Regions from separate parts of the Thalassolituus hydrocarboniclasticus genome, predicted to be linked through region 4. Evidence: predicted binding sites of a transcription regulator. Region 4 holds the regulator's gene; each other region holds the start of a gene.
What was found. Region 4 encodes FNR, which switches genes on or off when oxygen is low (the NO sensors DNR and NnrR bind a similar motif). Its sites were predicted from a motif close to TTGATNTANATCAA; they were not measured.
Positions count from the first base shown of each region.

Region 1 (4,056 bases), 1.4 Mb from region 4:
ACCTGCCCCTGACCGAAAACCACAACGCCAAAGCCTGGAACCTGCTGGTCACCCGCCACCTGCTGCAAAAGATGTCGGCAACCCTCGAAGTTGAGAGCATGACCAGCCAGGGCGCCTCACTGACCCTGTATTTGCCACTGGAAGCCGAAAGTGGCCCGGCACCTGAACTGCAGCAGGATGACAGCCTGATCGGCTTGCGTATTCTGATTGTCGATGACAATGCATCGCTGCGGAACGTAATTGAAAAGCAGGTCCGGCGCTGGGGCATGCGCCCGGAGAGTACTTATAGTGGTAAGGAAGCACTCGCCATGCTGCGCAGCCAGATCAGTATCGGCCAACCCTATGACTTCATCATTATCGATCACGATATGCCGATTATGGATGGCCTGCAGTTGGCAGAGCGCATCCGCGCCGATAAAGACATCAGTCACAAACCGGCACGCCTGATGCTGACCGGATTAAGCATCAGCAACGTGCGTGACGATGCGCTGGCCGTTGGTATTCAGCAGTTGCTGGCCAAGCCAGCCAGTGGCGAGCGCCTGCGCAACGCCCTGCTGACCCTGAAACACCAGCACGAAAGCCGTTAATCGGCCGCGACTGCGCGGCTCGCCGCCCACTGTCTTAACGCCTGCATAGGTTCCGCCATCACCACTGACAACGGCCGGGTACGGCGGATTTCCTGCAGCAGGCTATCCGTGCTGAGACCGGGGCCGGAATGCTCACTGCTGGCGGCATGCCAGGCCGATACCACCGCCTGCTCCAGCTCGGCACCGGAAAAACCCTCACTCTCTTCGGCCAGTGCCGCCAGATCAAAACGCTGCGGGTCCAGCCCGCGCTTGTGCATATGCAGGCGCAGAATGTCAGCACGAATCTCAGGCTTGGGCAGATCAACAAAAAACAGTTCATCCAAACGGCCCTTACGCAGCAACTCCGGTGGCAGCGCATGAATATTGTTCGCCGTCGCCACCACAAATACCTGCGCATCATGCTCTGCCAGCCAGGTCAGCAAGGTGCCGAGAATACGCTGACTGACGCCGGCATCGTTGCTGTCCTGCCCCAGTCCTTTCTCAATCTCGTCAATCCAGACCACACAGGGCGACATGGTTTCGGCCAACTTCAGCGCTTCGCGCAGATTGCGTTCGGTTTCACCGAAAAACTTGTTGTACAGGGTGCCGAAATCCAGACGCAGCAGGGGTAAGCCCCAGGAACCGGCCACCGCCTTCGCCGCCAGACTCTTACCGCTGCCCTGCACACCGAACAGCAGTAAACCGCGCGGCCGCAGTTTACGCTCGGCGGTCATAAAGGCCTGCTGGCGCTGCGCCAGCCAGGTTTTCATCACCTCCAGACCGGCAACATCGCTGAAACGCGCGGTGTCGTATTCAAAACTCATCACACCGTCCATATCCAGCAACGCCATCTTGGCGCGACTGACTGCCGGCACATCATCCTGAGTAATAGCGCCGTCATCGACAATGGCACCGCGCACCAGACGACGGGCATCGGAGAAAGTAAGCCCCTTCAGATTGGCGACCAGCTGCTGCAGGGTGTCGTTATCACTGCGCACTTTACGGCCACTGAGCTTGGCGTAACGCTGGGCTTCTTCTTTCACCAGCGCCAGCAACTGGCTGTCATCCGGTAACTGCAGGCTGAAGCTGGCGGCCAGACGCTGTAACTCCGGCGGCGCCTGCAGGCGGTGGCTGAGCAACACCACGGTTTTGCCGTAACGCTCATGCTGCAGGGCAATGTCTTTCAGCAGACGCACGACCAAAGGCTCTTCGAGAAAAGGATGCAGGTCGCAGAAGATGAACAGTCCGCCCTGCTCGCGCTCACGCACGATGCGCAGGGCATCGGCAGGCTGTGTGGTTTCGCTGGCGCCAATATCTTCACCGAACCCGAGGCGGCGCAGGCCATCGCTCAGCGTCCATTGCTGCAGCGCCAGACCGCGGCGGATGGCCAGCCGGGTCAGCATCTCCAGCGCCCGCGCTTCCTCATGGGATTCCAGCAGCAACAGCGGCACCTGGCGGTCGAGCAACAGGCTTAAATCGTGTAAATCCTGCATCGCAGTCTCCTTATTCTATGCGCGATTCTAACCACTCCATGGCCGGCTGTCCGCCCTGTTCTGGCCGAAACTCACTTGATATGGGTCATGCGCCGGACGCCGTTATGCCGTAAAATGGCCGGAAATTCCGGAGGTATGAGTTATGAATGCCAACTCCCGTCGCTACTCGCTGTTCGACAAACTGATTCAGAACGCCGATCAGGCATTACGCACACTGGTGCCCGGTGCTGCACAGGAAGAACGCCCGTCCCCGGCGCAGCAGCGCCCGTATCACGAGCTGAACGAGGCCGAACAGAAACACGCCGCCGGGCTGATGCGTATTAACCATACCGGTGAAGTCTGCGCCCAGGCGCTGTATCAGGGTCAGGCGTTAACCGCCAAGTTGCCTGAGGTACGGGAAGCCATGGAAGAAGCCGCCCGCGAAGAAATTGATCATCTGGTGTGGTGCGAAGACCGCATCAAAGATCTGGGCAGCCATACCAGCCGTCTGAATCCGCTGTTTTACGGCCTGTCATTCGGCATCGGCGCTCTGGCCGGAAAAATCTCCGACAAAGTCAGTCTGGGTTTTGTCGCCGCCACCGAAGAACAGGTGTGCAAGCATCTGAGCCAGCATATGACCAGCCTGCCGGTGCAGGACGAAAAGAGCAAAGCGGTGCTGCTGCAGATGCTGGAAGACGAAGCCAAGCACGCCACTGTTGCCCTCGAAGCCGGCGGCCATAAATTCCCGCTGCCGGTCAAACTGGCGATGACTGCGGTATCGAAAGTGATGACCAAATCCGTTTATCGCTTCTGATAAAACCCCAGCCTGTATAATCATGCCTCCGCATCGCGCACTGACCTGCACCAAAGCAGGTCAGATGCGGAACGAATAACTCCCGTCATCAATAGATAGAATCGCTGTTTAGCAGGCAAAATGCCGCTGGTCTTTTACTCTGAATAAAGATGAGTAAGGAGCATCCCATGAGCCGATTCAGCGTTATCGAATTTATCCGCCGTATTTATCGCCTGCCACAGGATTATCCGGAACTGAACTGGACCCGCACCGAACTGTACCGGCGCCGGTTAGAGCAGGTAAAAAATGGCTGGATTATTACCGGCCTGATTATGCTCGCCAGCGGCAGTACCGCCGTGGTTTGTGTACTGGGCGCATTCGCCACCTTTTTATCGCTGGCGTTTCTTGAGCCGGATAATCCACCGCTCTGACCGTTCTATTGGCAGCGTAAATCGCAGGTATAAAAAAACCCTCCGGCGGAGGGTTCTTTTATGGCTTCTGATTCTGAATTACAGGCTCAGAATTTTCTCGCCGCGGGAAATACCGGACACACCGGTACGTACCGTTTCCAGAACACAGCCAGCACCGATTGCTTCAATAAAAGCTTCCAGTTTGTCGCTGGTTCCGGTCAGCTGGATGGTATACACGCTGGCAGACACATCCACGATCTGACCACGGAAGATGTCGGCAGTACGTTTGATTTCCGCACGCTGCGCACCCACCGCTTTTACTTTGATCAGCATCAGCTCGCGTTCAATGTGCGGGCCTTCAGACAAATCCACCAGTTTCACCACTTCAATCAGCTTGTTCAGCTGCTTGGTGATCTGTTCGATCTTGCGATCATCACCGGTGGTGGTCATGGTCAGGCGTGACAGGGTGTTGTCTTCTGTCGGCGCCACCGTCAGGGTTTCAATGTTGTAACCACGCTGGGCGAACAGACCAACAACGCGTGACAAAGCACCCGGTTCGTTTTCCAGCAGAATCGAAATAATGTGTCTCATGTTCAGGTCCGCTCCGTCTTGCTCAGCCACATATCACGCATGGAGCCAGCCGGCACCTGCATCGGATACACGTGTTCTTCCGGGTCGACGGCAACGTCGAGGAAGACCAGACGGTCATTGTATTTATTGAAGGTGTCTTCCAGTGCCTGTGGCAGCTCATCGCGGCCGGTCACGCGGATACCCACGTGGCCATAGGCTTCCACCAGTTTGATGAAGTCCGGCAG
Region 1 is NZ_CP054475.1:919,044-923,099, reverse strand. Features, by position in the region: gene HUF19_RS04060 (7TM-DISM domain-containing protein) at 1-587, shown strand, start outside; gene HUF19_RS04055 (AAA family ATPase) at 584-2,059, opposite strand; gene coq7 (2-polyprenyl-3-methyl-6-methoxy-1,4-benzoquinone monooxygenase) at 2,202-2,852, shown strand; gene HUF19_RS04045 (hypothetical protein) at 3,020-3,262, shown strand; gene ilvN (acetolactate synthase small subunit) at 3,341-3,832, opposite strand; gene HUF19_RS04035 (acetolactate synthase 3 large subunit) at 3,835-4,056, opposite strand, start outside.
Region 1: the regulator FNR is predicted to act here: its motif matches at 2,135-2,148, upstream of coq7 (2-polyprenyl-3-methyl-6-methoxy-1,4-benzoquinone monooxygenase).

Region 2 (4,056 bases), 1.3 Mb from region 4:
CAGGCCTGATCCAGCTCGCTGTGCGCCGCCATTTTTTGTAATTCGGCAAATACTTTTTCCTGTGGCCAGGCGTCTTTATAACTGCGCCGGTTCAGTAAGGCATCGAGAATATCGGCCACGGCAATAATCCGTGCTTCCAGCGGTACCTCATCTCCTTCAGCCCCCAGATAACCGCTGCCATTCAGTTTTTCGTGATGAAACTGGACGATATTGCGCAGCATATCGGTATGCTCCATATCGCCGAGAGAAAAGTGCTCCAGCGCCTGATCGACGATATCGCGCCCGACTTTTACGTGCGATTTCATACGCTCGAATTCGTCTGCCGTCAGCGGGCCGGCTTTGTGCAGAATACTGTCGGGAATCGCAATTTTGCCGATGTCATGCAGAGGAGCAAACAACGCCAGATATTCGATAAAAGCATCACTCAGCTGTAGCTGCTTCTGCAATGCGCGGGCAATCATGCGCGCATAAGCCGCCATACGCCGCACATGAGCATCCGTTTCCACCGAGCGCCGGCCGCTGACGTCGGTGGCAAATTTCACCAGCGCCTGCATCCGGCCAACGGCATCCTGCTCACGCACCAGCTGCTGACCAACCAGATGAGCCCAGAGGTTACAGTAGGCAATTTTCTGCTCAGAAAAATAACCGGGCTGCTGCGAATTAAGAAACAGGAAGCCGAGCAGACCGCCATCATGAAATACCGGCATAGTCAGACTGGAACGGTACCCCTGTGACAGCAAAGCCGCACTGTGTGCTGACAGGCCTTGCTTACGGAACCAGCGCATATCATTCACCACCCGCAATGCCGGTTTGTCGGCCAGCGCGCGCAGTGAGGGCACATCATCAAGACGCACACTGTATCCCAGCAAAGGGGAAGCCTCATCGCTCTCATACACAAACGTCGATAACAGGCCATCTTCGGCGTTGTACAGCACCAGCGCGAAACGCTGCACACCTTCAAACTGTTCGCGCAATATGCGGTAAAGACGCTCCAGACGCTGCATAAAATGCATACTCTGGCCCAGCGTCTGGTAAGGATCATTCAGATACAGTGGCTCTTGCATAACCGGCCTCATCGCTGTTTGCCACAGTGTAGGCTAAAGGATTCTGCTTATACCCGGCAAAATGCCCCCTTCCTGATGCACATCAAGGAGAAAAACCCTCCTCTGGCCTAGCCTGAAGTAAAGCTAACAAAGGAAAGCGATATGGATACCAGCGCCATCAGACAAGAATTAACACAGCGTAAAGCCATGCTGGAAAACCGTGCCAGCAAGGTGGAGCGCGATGCCAGCCACCGTGATGAACCTTTATCGGCAGATTTTGCGGAGCAGGCGGTAGAGCGGGAAAACGACGACGTACTGCACGCCATCGCTGGTGAGTCGCTGCACGAAATCACCATGATCAATCAGGCACTGGCGCGTCTGGATGCCGGCACCTATGGCGAATGCAACGAATGCGGCAAAGCCATCGATGAAAAACGTCTGCAGGCTGTTCCTTATGCCAATCTGTGTATTCAGTGCGCGGAACTGAACGGCTGATCGCCGTTCAGCGTTCACCACCGTCCAGGTCCCGTCCCTCTTCCCGGCGCAGCTGCTCAGCCTCCAGAGCAATGGTCAGCAGCTGATCCAGCTTGGTTTCCAGCTGCTCCATACGATTTTCCATTTTCGCCAGCCGCTCGGCATTCGCCGTTTCTTTGGCGATCAGGTCCTCTTCTTCCTGTTGCATAAAAAACGCAGAAAAGCTGGCGGTCATCATCGAAAACAAACCGATGCCCATCAGAATCAGTACCGATCCGAATAAACGCCCGGCGGTGCTGCCCGGCACAATATCGCCATAGCCCACGGTGGTCACCGTTACCCAGGCCCACCAGATACCATCCATCGGTGTCTGCACATTGGGATCAATCACCGCCATTAAGGTGCCGGCCATAATGATGATGATAAAACTCACCATCAGGGTCGGCCCCAGATGATTTCGACCCATGATTTTCTGGAACGAGCCGGACATATTCATCAGCATGGTGAACATCGCCAGCAATCGCAATGCACGTAAGCCACCGGCGTGGGGAAAGGCCTGCCAGAGCAACGGCATACCGGCAACCACAATCACCAGGTTGCTCCAGTTATTACGTAAATAGCGCGCTTTATCATCCACCACCGCGGTCAGCACCAGGGTTTCCAGCAGAAAGAAAGCCCACAAAAACCAGTCGGTCACGTAGCTGTAGGGCAAAGGGCCATCGGCACGGGCTTCGAGATACCACTCGAATACAATCCAGAAGGCGATCAGAATCATCGGCCATTCAAACAGACGGCCAATACGCCGGGCGCGGGCATTCTCATTATTATCAACGCCGGACAGACCGACCATTTTCGAAATAGAGAGGATCATCAGAAACCAGTTCAGCACTGTTAATGTTAAGCAGAGTAGCTGAATCTTAGCGGGAAAAGGCGGCGCAGATCACCCATCAGAGTCATCGGCGCCGTTTAAATGTTGTCAGAGCTGCGGAGTAACCAGCACCTCACTGGTGGTCGAATTGGCAATAAAGCAATGCTGATGCGCTTTATCGTGCATAGCATTTACCGCCGCTGCATCCGGTTGCTTATCACCGCCGAATACTGCTTTCGGATTCAGACGGATACGGGCAACCCAGAATTTTCCATCGTCGCGCTGTTCCATTTCCGCCACAGCCGAATCTTCATACGACAACACCTGCAGGCGCTTTTTCGCCGCCAGAGCGAGAAAAGTCTGCATATGGCAGCTGGCCATTGCCGCCGCCAGCATCTGTTCAGGATCGGCACCAAAATCGTTGCCGGCGCCGCCGGCAGCCAGGCTGACCTGAGGTAAAAACTGAATATTATGACGGCGCTCAAAGCCTTCATGGGAAAACTCACCCTGTTTTTCCCAGCGTATATCAATACGGTGTTCCGACACGTTATTACTCCAGTGTTTTACGCAAAGTGAAAGCACCACGCAGGTCGCCGACATTAAAGCCACGCGCCTGATCGGCAGGATACAATTCATCCAGCTTTGCAGTGACCGCCGGCGCCAGTTGCGCACCATGACAGGTCAGGCACAACGGTGCGGTCGGAATGGCTTTCATATAACGGAATTCGCCATCGGCAACGGTCGTCGCTTCAATGCCTGCAGGGTCTTCACCGGCCTTTAGTCGCTGTGCAAAATTTTCCAGCGTCTGCAGTTCCCAGGCGTCGGCAACATTATCCGGGTTGCGGATTTTTGTTGAGGTCCGTGCCACCTGCCAGCCATTCTGACTCAGCCCGGCGGCAATGGCCGGGGCTTCGGTATTGCACAGCTGAATAGCCGCATCCGGGCCGCTCGCCTGAATCCCCTGCTTCAGGGTTTTCTGCAACGCCTGAGCAAAGGCTTTGGTCTGCTGCCGCGCTTCCTGAGTCAGCTGGGCATCATCGGCCGCCGCCACCCACATCGGCGCCAGACCAAGCATTGCCGCCAGCAACACGCTGCGTTTTAACATTCCCATGGCCAGTAACTCCTCAGCGATACATGCTTGGATCAACTTCAACTTTATGTACTGTGCCGCTCCAGCCATCGAAGCCACCCACCAGCATTTTCACCTGCTCAAATCCCATGCGTTTCAGGGTGTAAGCAGCCAGAGTACTGCGCCCGCCATTTTTGCAATAAAGCAGAATCTCGGCCTGCGGGTTGGTTAATGCCGGGTGATCACCGACACGGAATTCCAGCACACCGCGCGGGACGTTAACCGCACCCGGCAGGTGGCCCATATCAAACTCCGCCGGCTCACGTACATCGAGTACCACTGCGCCATTTGCCAGCAACGCCTCAGCGGCGGCGGCATCGACAGGATTCACCGCAGAGCGGGCTTCGGCTAATAAATCGTCTTTGCTTAATGCCATGTCAGTTCTCCTATTACATTTCCGAATAAGCATACAGAAATACAGTCTGTCTGACAGCCCTGTCGCTCACCAGATTGATATCAGGCAATCCACCACCAGCCACAGACCAGCATCAGTGGCCAGCCGACATAAGGACTGAACAGCAACCGCCAGATTTTCATTTCCG
Region 2 is NZ_CP054475.1:3,553,506-3,557,561, forward strand. Features, by position in the region: gene HUF19_RS15885 (HD domain-containing phosphohydrolase) at 1-1,064, opposite strand, end outside; gene HUF19_RS15890 (TraR/DksA family transcriptional regulator) at 1,206-1,538, shown strand; gene HUF19_RS15895 (ion channel) at 1,546-2,388, opposite strand; gene HUF19_RS15900 (OsmC family protein) at 2,494-2,931, opposite strand; gene HUF19_RS15905 (Tll0287-like domain-containing protein) at 2,936-3,496, opposite strand; gene HUF19_RS15910 (rhodanese-like domain-containing protein) at 3,510-3,890, opposite strand; gene HUF19_RS15915 (cyd operon YbgE family protein) at 3,971-4,056, opposite strand, start outside.
Region 2: the regulator FNR is predicted to act here: its motif matches at 1,137-1,150, upstream of HUF19_RS15890 (TraR/DksA family transcriptional regulator).

Region 3 (4,056 bases), 1.4 Mb from region 4:
TGATGGCGGCTTACGGCGTTTATTACTGGTTTGCCATTACCGATGGTCCGGTCGGCACCGTGCATCGTAAACCGCGGAAAACCGCTGCACTCGAGGTCAGCAGCTGGGGTGACATGGTTAAGTTGATTCTGTGGACCATTCCTCTGGTGGGTATTCTGGCTGTGCTGGTATGGCGTATCCAGAAACTGGGTTATCTGGATGCGACAGGTGCGGCTATTGCGTATGCCGTTATTGCTGCCATTGTGGTTTATCAGATTGTGCAGATTCTGCGGGTAAATGTACCGATTCTGAAAAAAGGTGTACCGGAAGACGATAAATATCCGTTTAACAGTGTGGCTGCCCTGAACAGTACCTATTTCGCTAATTTTGGTGCAGAACTGGCGGTTGTTTCTATGCTGCCGATGTTCTTTGAAAAAACCTGGAGTCTGTCTCCGACCGCTGCGGGTTTAATTGCCGCTTCTTTTGCCTTCGTTAATCTGGTTGCCCGGCCTATGGGTGGGCTGGTTTCCGACCGTCTGGGTAACCGTCGTTTTGTGATGCTGAGTTATATGCTGGGTATTGCGATAGGCTTTGCATTAATGGGGCTGTTGAATTCTTCCTGGCCGTTGGTTATTGCCGTTGCGATTACGGTATTTACTTCATTTTTCGTACAGGGAGCGGAAGGTGCCACTTTCGGTATTATTCCATCCATTAAGCGTCGTCTGACCGGACAGATCTCCGGTATGGCGGGTGCTTATGGTAATGTGGGGGCAGTGTTTTATCTGACCATCTACACCTTTGTGGATGCGAATCAGTTCTTCTTTATTATCGCTGCCGGTGGTTTTATCAGCTGGCTTGTTTGCCTGATGTGGCTGAAAGAGCCGGAATCCGCTTTCTCTGACGAATATTATGTATCGTCAGTCGACAGGCAGATTGAGCAGGAACTGAAAGCCTGAAAGCCAAAGCTCTAAGGAGTGTTATGAATATGTCCTCTGTATCCGCCCACCCTTTGTGGGGCCAGGCGTTCCGACCGATGTTTCTGCTGGGAGCCGCCTTCAGTGCTCTGGCTGTTCTGCTCTGGGGGCTGGCGTTGCAGGGGATTGTTCTGCTGCCGGGTAGCAGCAGTATTTTCTGGCACAGCCATGAAATGTTGTTTGGTTTCGCTTTGGCCATTGTCGCAGGGTTTTTACTGACCGCCGTACAAAACTGGACCGGGCAGCGGGCAACCCATGGCCGGCCACTGTTATTGCTGACACTTTTATGGCTCGCTGGCCGGCTGTGTATGTTAGCCGGTGATCTTTTGCCCTGGTGGTTTACCGCGCTGGTTGATATGGCATTTATGCCGCTGGTCGCCTGGTTTTTCTGGCGACTGTTGTTTGCTGTTAAACAGCAACGGAATTATTTCTTTGTACCGGTGTTGTTGCTGATGACCTTTGCCAATGCGGTGATGCATTGGGGCAATGCGGTGCAGGATATGTCACTGGTGCAGTGGGGTAGTCACAGTGTCAGCTGGATGCTGATATTAATGATTACAGTGATTGGCGGTCGGGTAATGCCGATGTTTACCGCCAATGGCAGTATGACGCCGAAAACAGAAGCGCTTCCCTGGCTGGAGAAACTGGTGCTGGGGGCGAGTTGGCTACTGCTTGTGATTTATTTACTGCGCCTTGATCAGGTGTTGCCTCCTTTTGTACTGGCATTGCTGCTGACGTTGACGGCTGTTAGCCAGGCGCTGCGGATTGCCCGTTTACGTATCCAGGTTACCTGGAAAATCCCGCTGCTGTGGTCATTGCATCTTGCCTATTGGTTTATTCCACTTGGCCTGCTGTTGCTGGCGATGCACTACCTTGGCTGGCCGGTTACCTTCAGTGCTGCCTTGCATGCACTGACCGCCGGAGCGGTTGGCGGAATGATTCTGGCCATGATTGCCCGCGTGTCACTGGGGCATTCCGGCCGGCCACTGCAACCAAGGCCGTTAATGTCACTGTCGTTTGCGCTGCTGCTGCTGGCTGCGCTGCTGCGTTCTCTGGGAGTGATACTCTGGCCACAGCAGTCTTTGCTGTTTTACAGCCTGTCGGCCTTGTTGTGGAGTAGCGCTTTTATACTCTTCGTCTTTTGTTATGCGCGCATTCTGCTTGGTCCACGGCCGGACGGCCGCGCGGGCTAAGTCATTGTGCCAATATTCTTTAGCCGGGTAATAACCCGGCTTTTTTCTTTCTGCATTGCCACTGCGCCATAAATGGCCATTGCGCTGACGGCCCTTTTCCTGATCGTCCGTTCTCTGTATCGGATACCCATGTCGGAGTAGCTTGCGAATAAAATTGATCTGGATCAATTTTATTCGGCCGTATCTCGTTAGTCTCTGTCCATATCTTGTGTCTGCTTATTATTTAAGGCACTACATATGGGGTTTTATGTATTTCAGTCGTGAACAGGTGGTCTTCCAGGAAGTGCCGGGAGAAGTCTCTCTGGCCTACACCATCAGCGGTTGCCCGCTGCGTTGTCCCGGTTGCCACAGTGCCGATACCTGGCCCGCGATGGCGGGTGAACCGCTGTCCGAAGAGTACTTCCGGCAGCGTCTGGAGACATACACCGGTCTGATCAGCTGCGTGCTGTTTATGGGTGGAGAGTGGCATGAAGCGCAGCTGTTACTGTTGCTGAAGCTGGCCCGCCGGCAAGGACTGAATACCTGTCTTTATACCGGGCTCGATACGGTTGCTCCGTGCCTGCAGGCTGAGCTGACCTACCTGAAAACCGGTCCCTGGTTACGGGATCTCGGGGGGCTGGAGTCTCCCTTAACAAATCAGCGTTTTATGGATTTACGCAGCAATCGCTGCCTGAATCATAAATTTCATCAATAACAATTGCCTACTCTGAAGGAGCGGAATCATGCTGAAACTGAGCGCAGAGCACATTAAGCATAAGCTGGATTTTATTGAACATTATCTGGCTGCACAAAATGCCGCCGACGGTTCGCGGATGGATGCCAATGCCAATGTGACCGAAAAGAATATCGCCACGCTCGAAGCGGAGATGATGAAAGATTATTTTGTGCAGATTAACCGTGCGCAGGTTTCAGCAAAAATTGCCGATTTATTCGGGGATGATCTGGCACAGGAATATATCCGCCAGATAGAGAACCATGAGATTTATGTACATGATGAAACCAGCCTGAAGCCCTATTGTGTATCGGTAACTATGTATCCGTTTTTACTGGACGGGCTGACTAAGCTTGGTGGCGAATCTCAGGCACCGAAGCATATTGAATCGTTCTGTGGTTCATTCGTCAATTTTGTCTTCGCTGTCAGCAGCCAGTTCGCTGGCGCGGTGGCTACAGTCGAATTTTTAACTTACTTCGACTATTTTGCCCGTAAAGATTATGGCGATGATTATCTGAATACCCACCGTCAGCAGATTGCCAACCATCTTCAGCATGTTGTGTATGCCATCAATCAGCCGGCTGCTGCCCGGGGTTATCAGAGTGTGTTCTGGAATCTTTCGCTATACGACAAAAACTATTTCGACAGCATGTTTGGTGAGTTCGTCTTCCCTGATTTCAGCAAGCCCTGCTGGAAGACGCTGGATAAACTGCAGCATTTTTTCCTGGATTGGTTCAATGCTGAGCGCAGCAAAAGCATTCTTACCTTTCCGGTTGTCACCGTGGCGATGCTGACCGAAAAAGGGCAGTGTAAAGATCAGGACTTTGCCCGCAGTATGGCCGCTCATCTGAACCGGGGCAGCTCTTTCTTCGTCTACCTTTCCGACAGTGCAGACAGCCTGGCATCCTGCTGCCGCTTACGCAGTGAAATCAGCGACAATACATTTTCTTACTCGCTGGGAGCCGGTGGTGTGGCAACCGGTTCTATTAATGTAATTACAGTTAATATGAACCGGCTGGTACAGGATGGCCGTGATCTTGCCGAAGAAATCAGTAAAGTGCAGCGTTATCAGGTGGCCTATCGTCGCTTAATGGAAGAGTACCTTCAGGCCGGAATGCTGACGGTTTACAACGCCGGATTTATTAATCTGGACAAGCAATTCCTGACTATCGGCATTAACGGTATGGTCGAGGCTGCC
Region 3 is NZ_CP054475.1:3,678,347-3,682,402, reverse strand. Features, by position in the region: gene HUF19_RS16555 (MFS transporter) at 1-935, shown strand, start outside; gene HUF19_RS16550 (NnrS family protein) at 959-2,146, shown strand; gene nrdG (anaerobic ribonucleoside-triphosphate reductase activating protein) at 2,394-2,840, shown strand; gene nrdD (anaerobic ribonucleoside-triphosphate reductase) at 2,869-4,056, shown strand, end outside.
Region 3: the regulator FNR is predicted to act here: its motif matches at 2,301-2,314, upstream of nrdG (anaerobic ribonucleoside-triphosphate reductase activating protein).

Region 4 (4,056 bases):
AGCCACGCGCGGCGCTGCTGGCCGACAAAATTGCCAGCCATTTCGTGGCCGCGGTGCTGATTGTCTCCAGCTCGGTATTTACGTTCTGGTGGCTGCAGGGCGATGAGCACGCCTTCTTTATTGCCCTCAGCGTACTGGTTGTCACCTGCCCCTGTGCGCTGTCACTGGCTACGCCGACCGCACTGACGGCCGCCACGGCAGCCCTGCGCGAACGCGGCCTGCTGATCAGCAAAGGCCATGTGCTTGAGGTGTTGCCACAGGTTAACCGCGTGGTGTTCGATAAAACCGGCACCCTGACCCAGGGCAAACTGACGCTGGAACAGGTTGAAACCCTGGCTGATCTGGATGAAACCCAGGTGCTGGCGCTGATCGCCGGTCTGGAGAAACACTCGACCCACCCTATTGCCCGCGCTTTCCGTGCCATAAAAGCAGCTGCCGTAGAGAACACCGAACAAACCGCCGGTCAGGGAATCTGCGGCCAGTGGAACGGTCTGACCCTGCGTTTTGGCCGCGCGGACTACGCCTGGCCCGCAGCAGACTTAGCGCTTCCCGACCCGGCTGCAGCCGGTCAGTGGCTGTTGCTCGCCAGCGATCAGCAACCGCTGGCCTGGGTACGCCTGAACGACAGTCTGCGCCGTAACGCCGCGGCCATCATCAGCGGTCTGCAGCAGCGTGGCATTGCCGTTTCCCTGCTGACCGGCGACCCCGGCGCATCAGGCCAGACCGTTGCCAATGCGCTCGGCATCACAGATCTGCAGACCGGCGTCTCACCGGAACAGAAACTGGCCGCAGTGCGCGCCTGGCAGCAGGCCGGTGAGCGGGTCATGATGGTGGGTGACGGTATTAACGATGTGCCGGTGCTGGCCGGTGCTGATATTGCTCTGGCGGTTAATGAAGCCACCGATCTGGCCAAGACCAACGCCGACGCCATGCTCACCAATGGCCGCCTGGAAACCCTGCTGACGGCGTTGGACGGCGCGGTGAAAACCCGCCGTATTATTGCGCAGAACATCAGCTGGTCTTTGCTGTACAATCTCATCGCTCTGCCGGTGGCAGCCGCAGGCTTTGTTCCGCCCTGGGCCGCGGCCATTGGTATGTCTTTCAGTTCGCTGCTGGTCGTCACCAATGCCCTGCGCCTGAACCGCCTGCCAGCTCCCCAATCTTCTGAGGTGTGATCGATGGATATCATTTACGTGCTGGTGCCACTGTCGCTGCTGCTGATCGGCATTGCCGTGCTGATCTTTTTCTGGGCGGTGAAGAGCGGCCAGTTTGAAGATATGGAATCCCCCGCCCACCGTATTCTGTTTGATGACGATGAGCCGCTCAGTCGCCACCATGACGACAGCGATCAGACTCCGTCTGACAAGCCATGATTGAACCGCTGTCGCTGCTGACCGCCTTCCTGCTGGGCCTGTTTGGCTCCAGCCACTGCCTGGTGATGTGCGGCGGTATCGCCGCCGCTATGGGTAGCCAGGCCGGGACGCAGCGTGTCCGTGTCACCCTGCTGTTTAACGGCGGCCGGATTCTGAGTTACAGCATTGCCGGTCTGCTTGTTGCCAGCGCGGGCCTGTGGTTACAGAGCCAGCATCAGTGGCTGATGCTGGCGCTGCGCAGCCTGGCCGCGCTGATGCTGATTCTGATGGGTCTGTATATCGCCCGCTGGTCACTGCTGCTGACCCGTATTGAACAGCTGGGACAGGGCATCTGGAAATACCTGCAACCTCTGACCCGCCGCTTTATGCAATCCCCGCGTGCGCTCGACCGTTTCTGGCTGGGCATGCTCTGGGGGTGGTTGCCCTGCGGCCTGATTTACAGCACGTTAAGCTGGGTGGCAGCCAATGGCCAGCCGTTACTGGGGGCCGCCGCGATGTTCGCCTTTGGTCTGGGTACCCTGCCGGCGTTGTTTGCCAGCACACTGGCGGCCAGCGTACTGACCCCTTTATTAAGCAACCAGCACGTGCGTCAGCTTGCCGGTACACTGCTGATCGTCTTCGGACTGTGGACTGCACTATCGGTCTGGTTGCTTTCTTGACAGATCGCACGCTAATGCCGAACATAGCCGCAACTGCTGCACTTGTTACATACTCCGTATATGGAGTTTCACTCAGGAATCAGTCATGAAAACGACACATGCTGCGCCTGCTCCACTGCGGGGCACTCAACCACACTGTCAGACCTGCTCACTGAATGCGCTTTGTCTGCCATTGTCTCTGAACGATTCCGATATGGAGCGCCTCGACGATATCATCCGTCGCGGCCGTCCGATTCAGAAAGGCCAGCTGTTATTCCAGCAGGGCGAGCCTTTCCAGTCTGTATTTGCCGTGCGTACCGGCGCGCTGAAAACCTACACTCTGGCCAGTAATGGCGAAGAACAGATTACCGGTTTCCACCTGGCCTCTGAGCTGGTCGGCCTGGCCGGCTACGATAACGGCAACTACCCGTTAACCGCCAAAGCACTGGAAACCACCACCGTCTGTGAAATTCCGCTGCAGCAACTCGACAGTCTGGCCGATGATCTGCCGGATCTGCGTAAGCAGCTGATGCGCACGATGGGCACCGAAATCCGTCATGATCAGAACATGATGCTGCTGCTCAGCAAGAAGAACGCCGAAGAGCGCGTAGCTTCCTTCCTGATTGATATTTCCCAGCGCTATTCACGTCGTGGTTTCTCGGCCAGTCATTTCCGTCTGCCGATGTCGCGGGTCGATATCAGTAACTATCTGGGCCTGGCGGTTGAAACCATCAGCCGCGTGTTTACCCGCTTCCAGAAAAACGGGCTGATCGAAACCCAGGGCAAAGAAGTGATCCTGCAGGACGCCGATATGCTGTATGAACTGGCGGGCCTGAATACCGAAAAAGAGTGTGCTGCTCACCCGCAAGAGTAAGTGCCGGAGCAGGCACAGCAAAAAAGCTAAAAAACCGGCCTCTGGCCGGTTTTTTTATGCCCGCCTGCTGACCCGACGCCCTCTGGTACGGGAAATGCTTTCACCAGAATAAAGGCTGAACCGTTGTGGTTTTTCTGGCGCCGGTTTCCAAACGCTCTATTGGCAATTGGTATAAAACCGCAGCAGATAAAATAATCTGATCTAAGATTGCAGAAACAACGTCATTCAGCCGATATGACGTATATGGAGGTGACTATGGGCATCTGCGCAAACGAACTGACCCGCTGGGTCATCCAGCCAACCCTGCAACGCATCGGCGTAACCAATCCGATGGCTTCTGCCCTGCTGCTGGCAACTGCGGCTCAGGAATCGGCTCTTGGCTCGCACCTCAAAGCCGCCGGTCAACGGGCGCTGGGCATTTACCGCATTCACAGTCTGACCCACCGACATGTATGGGACGCTTATCTGGCGCAACAGCCGGAACTGGCCAGCACCGTGCGCGGCCTGGCCAGCCAGCATGATTTTCTCAGTCATCCTCACGCTGAGCTGACCACTAATCTGTCTTATGCCACCGCTATTGCCTGGTTTATCTACGCCCGCAATGAGGATTTTGTTCTTCCTGCGGATGCCACCCCAGAGCAGCTCGCACGTTTATGGAAGCGTTTTTACCATCCGCGCAGCGGCGTCAGCATTGAAGAGTTCTGCGCCAGTTTCGGCGCCGCCACCGCCCTGCTCGACCGTGCAGCCTGAGCAGGCTCACGGTCCTGAAAACGCCTGAATACCTCTCCTTTTTAACTGCCTGACCTGTGCAGGCGGTTCCTTCACCCGGTGCATTCTGCTATAAAGCGGGCGCAATTATTCAGGGTGTTTTTATGATCGAATCCGCTGCCGAGCGCAAAGAGCAACTCGAGTTCAACAAACTGCAGAAGCGCCTGCGCCGTAATGTCGGCAAGGCCATCGAAGACTACCGCATGATCGAAGACGGCGATAAGGTCATGGTTTGCCTGTCCGGCGGTAAAGATTCGTACACCATGCTCGACATTCTGTTAAGCCTGCAGAAAAGCGCACCGATTCACTTTGATATCGTGGCGGTGAATATGGATCAGAAGCAGCCCGGATTTCCTGAACATGTGTTGCCGGAATACCTGAGCAAACTGGGCATTGAGTATCA
Region 4 is NZ_CP054475.1:2,278,455-2,282,510, forward strand. Features, by position in the region: gene HUF19_RS09995 (heavy metal translocating P-type ATPase) at 1-1,175, shown strand, start outside; gene ccoS (cbb3-type cytochrome oxidase assembly protein CcoS) at 1,179-1,373, shown strand; gene HUF19_RS10005 (sulfite exporter TauE/SafE family protein) at 1,370-2,032, shown strand; gene fnr (fumarate/nitrate reduction transcriptional regulator Fnr) at 2,118-2,885, shown strand; gene HUF19_RS10015 (hypothetical protein) at 3,141-3,635, shown strand; gene ttcA (tRNA 2-thiocytidine(32) synthetase TtcA) at 3,758-4,056, shown strand, end outside.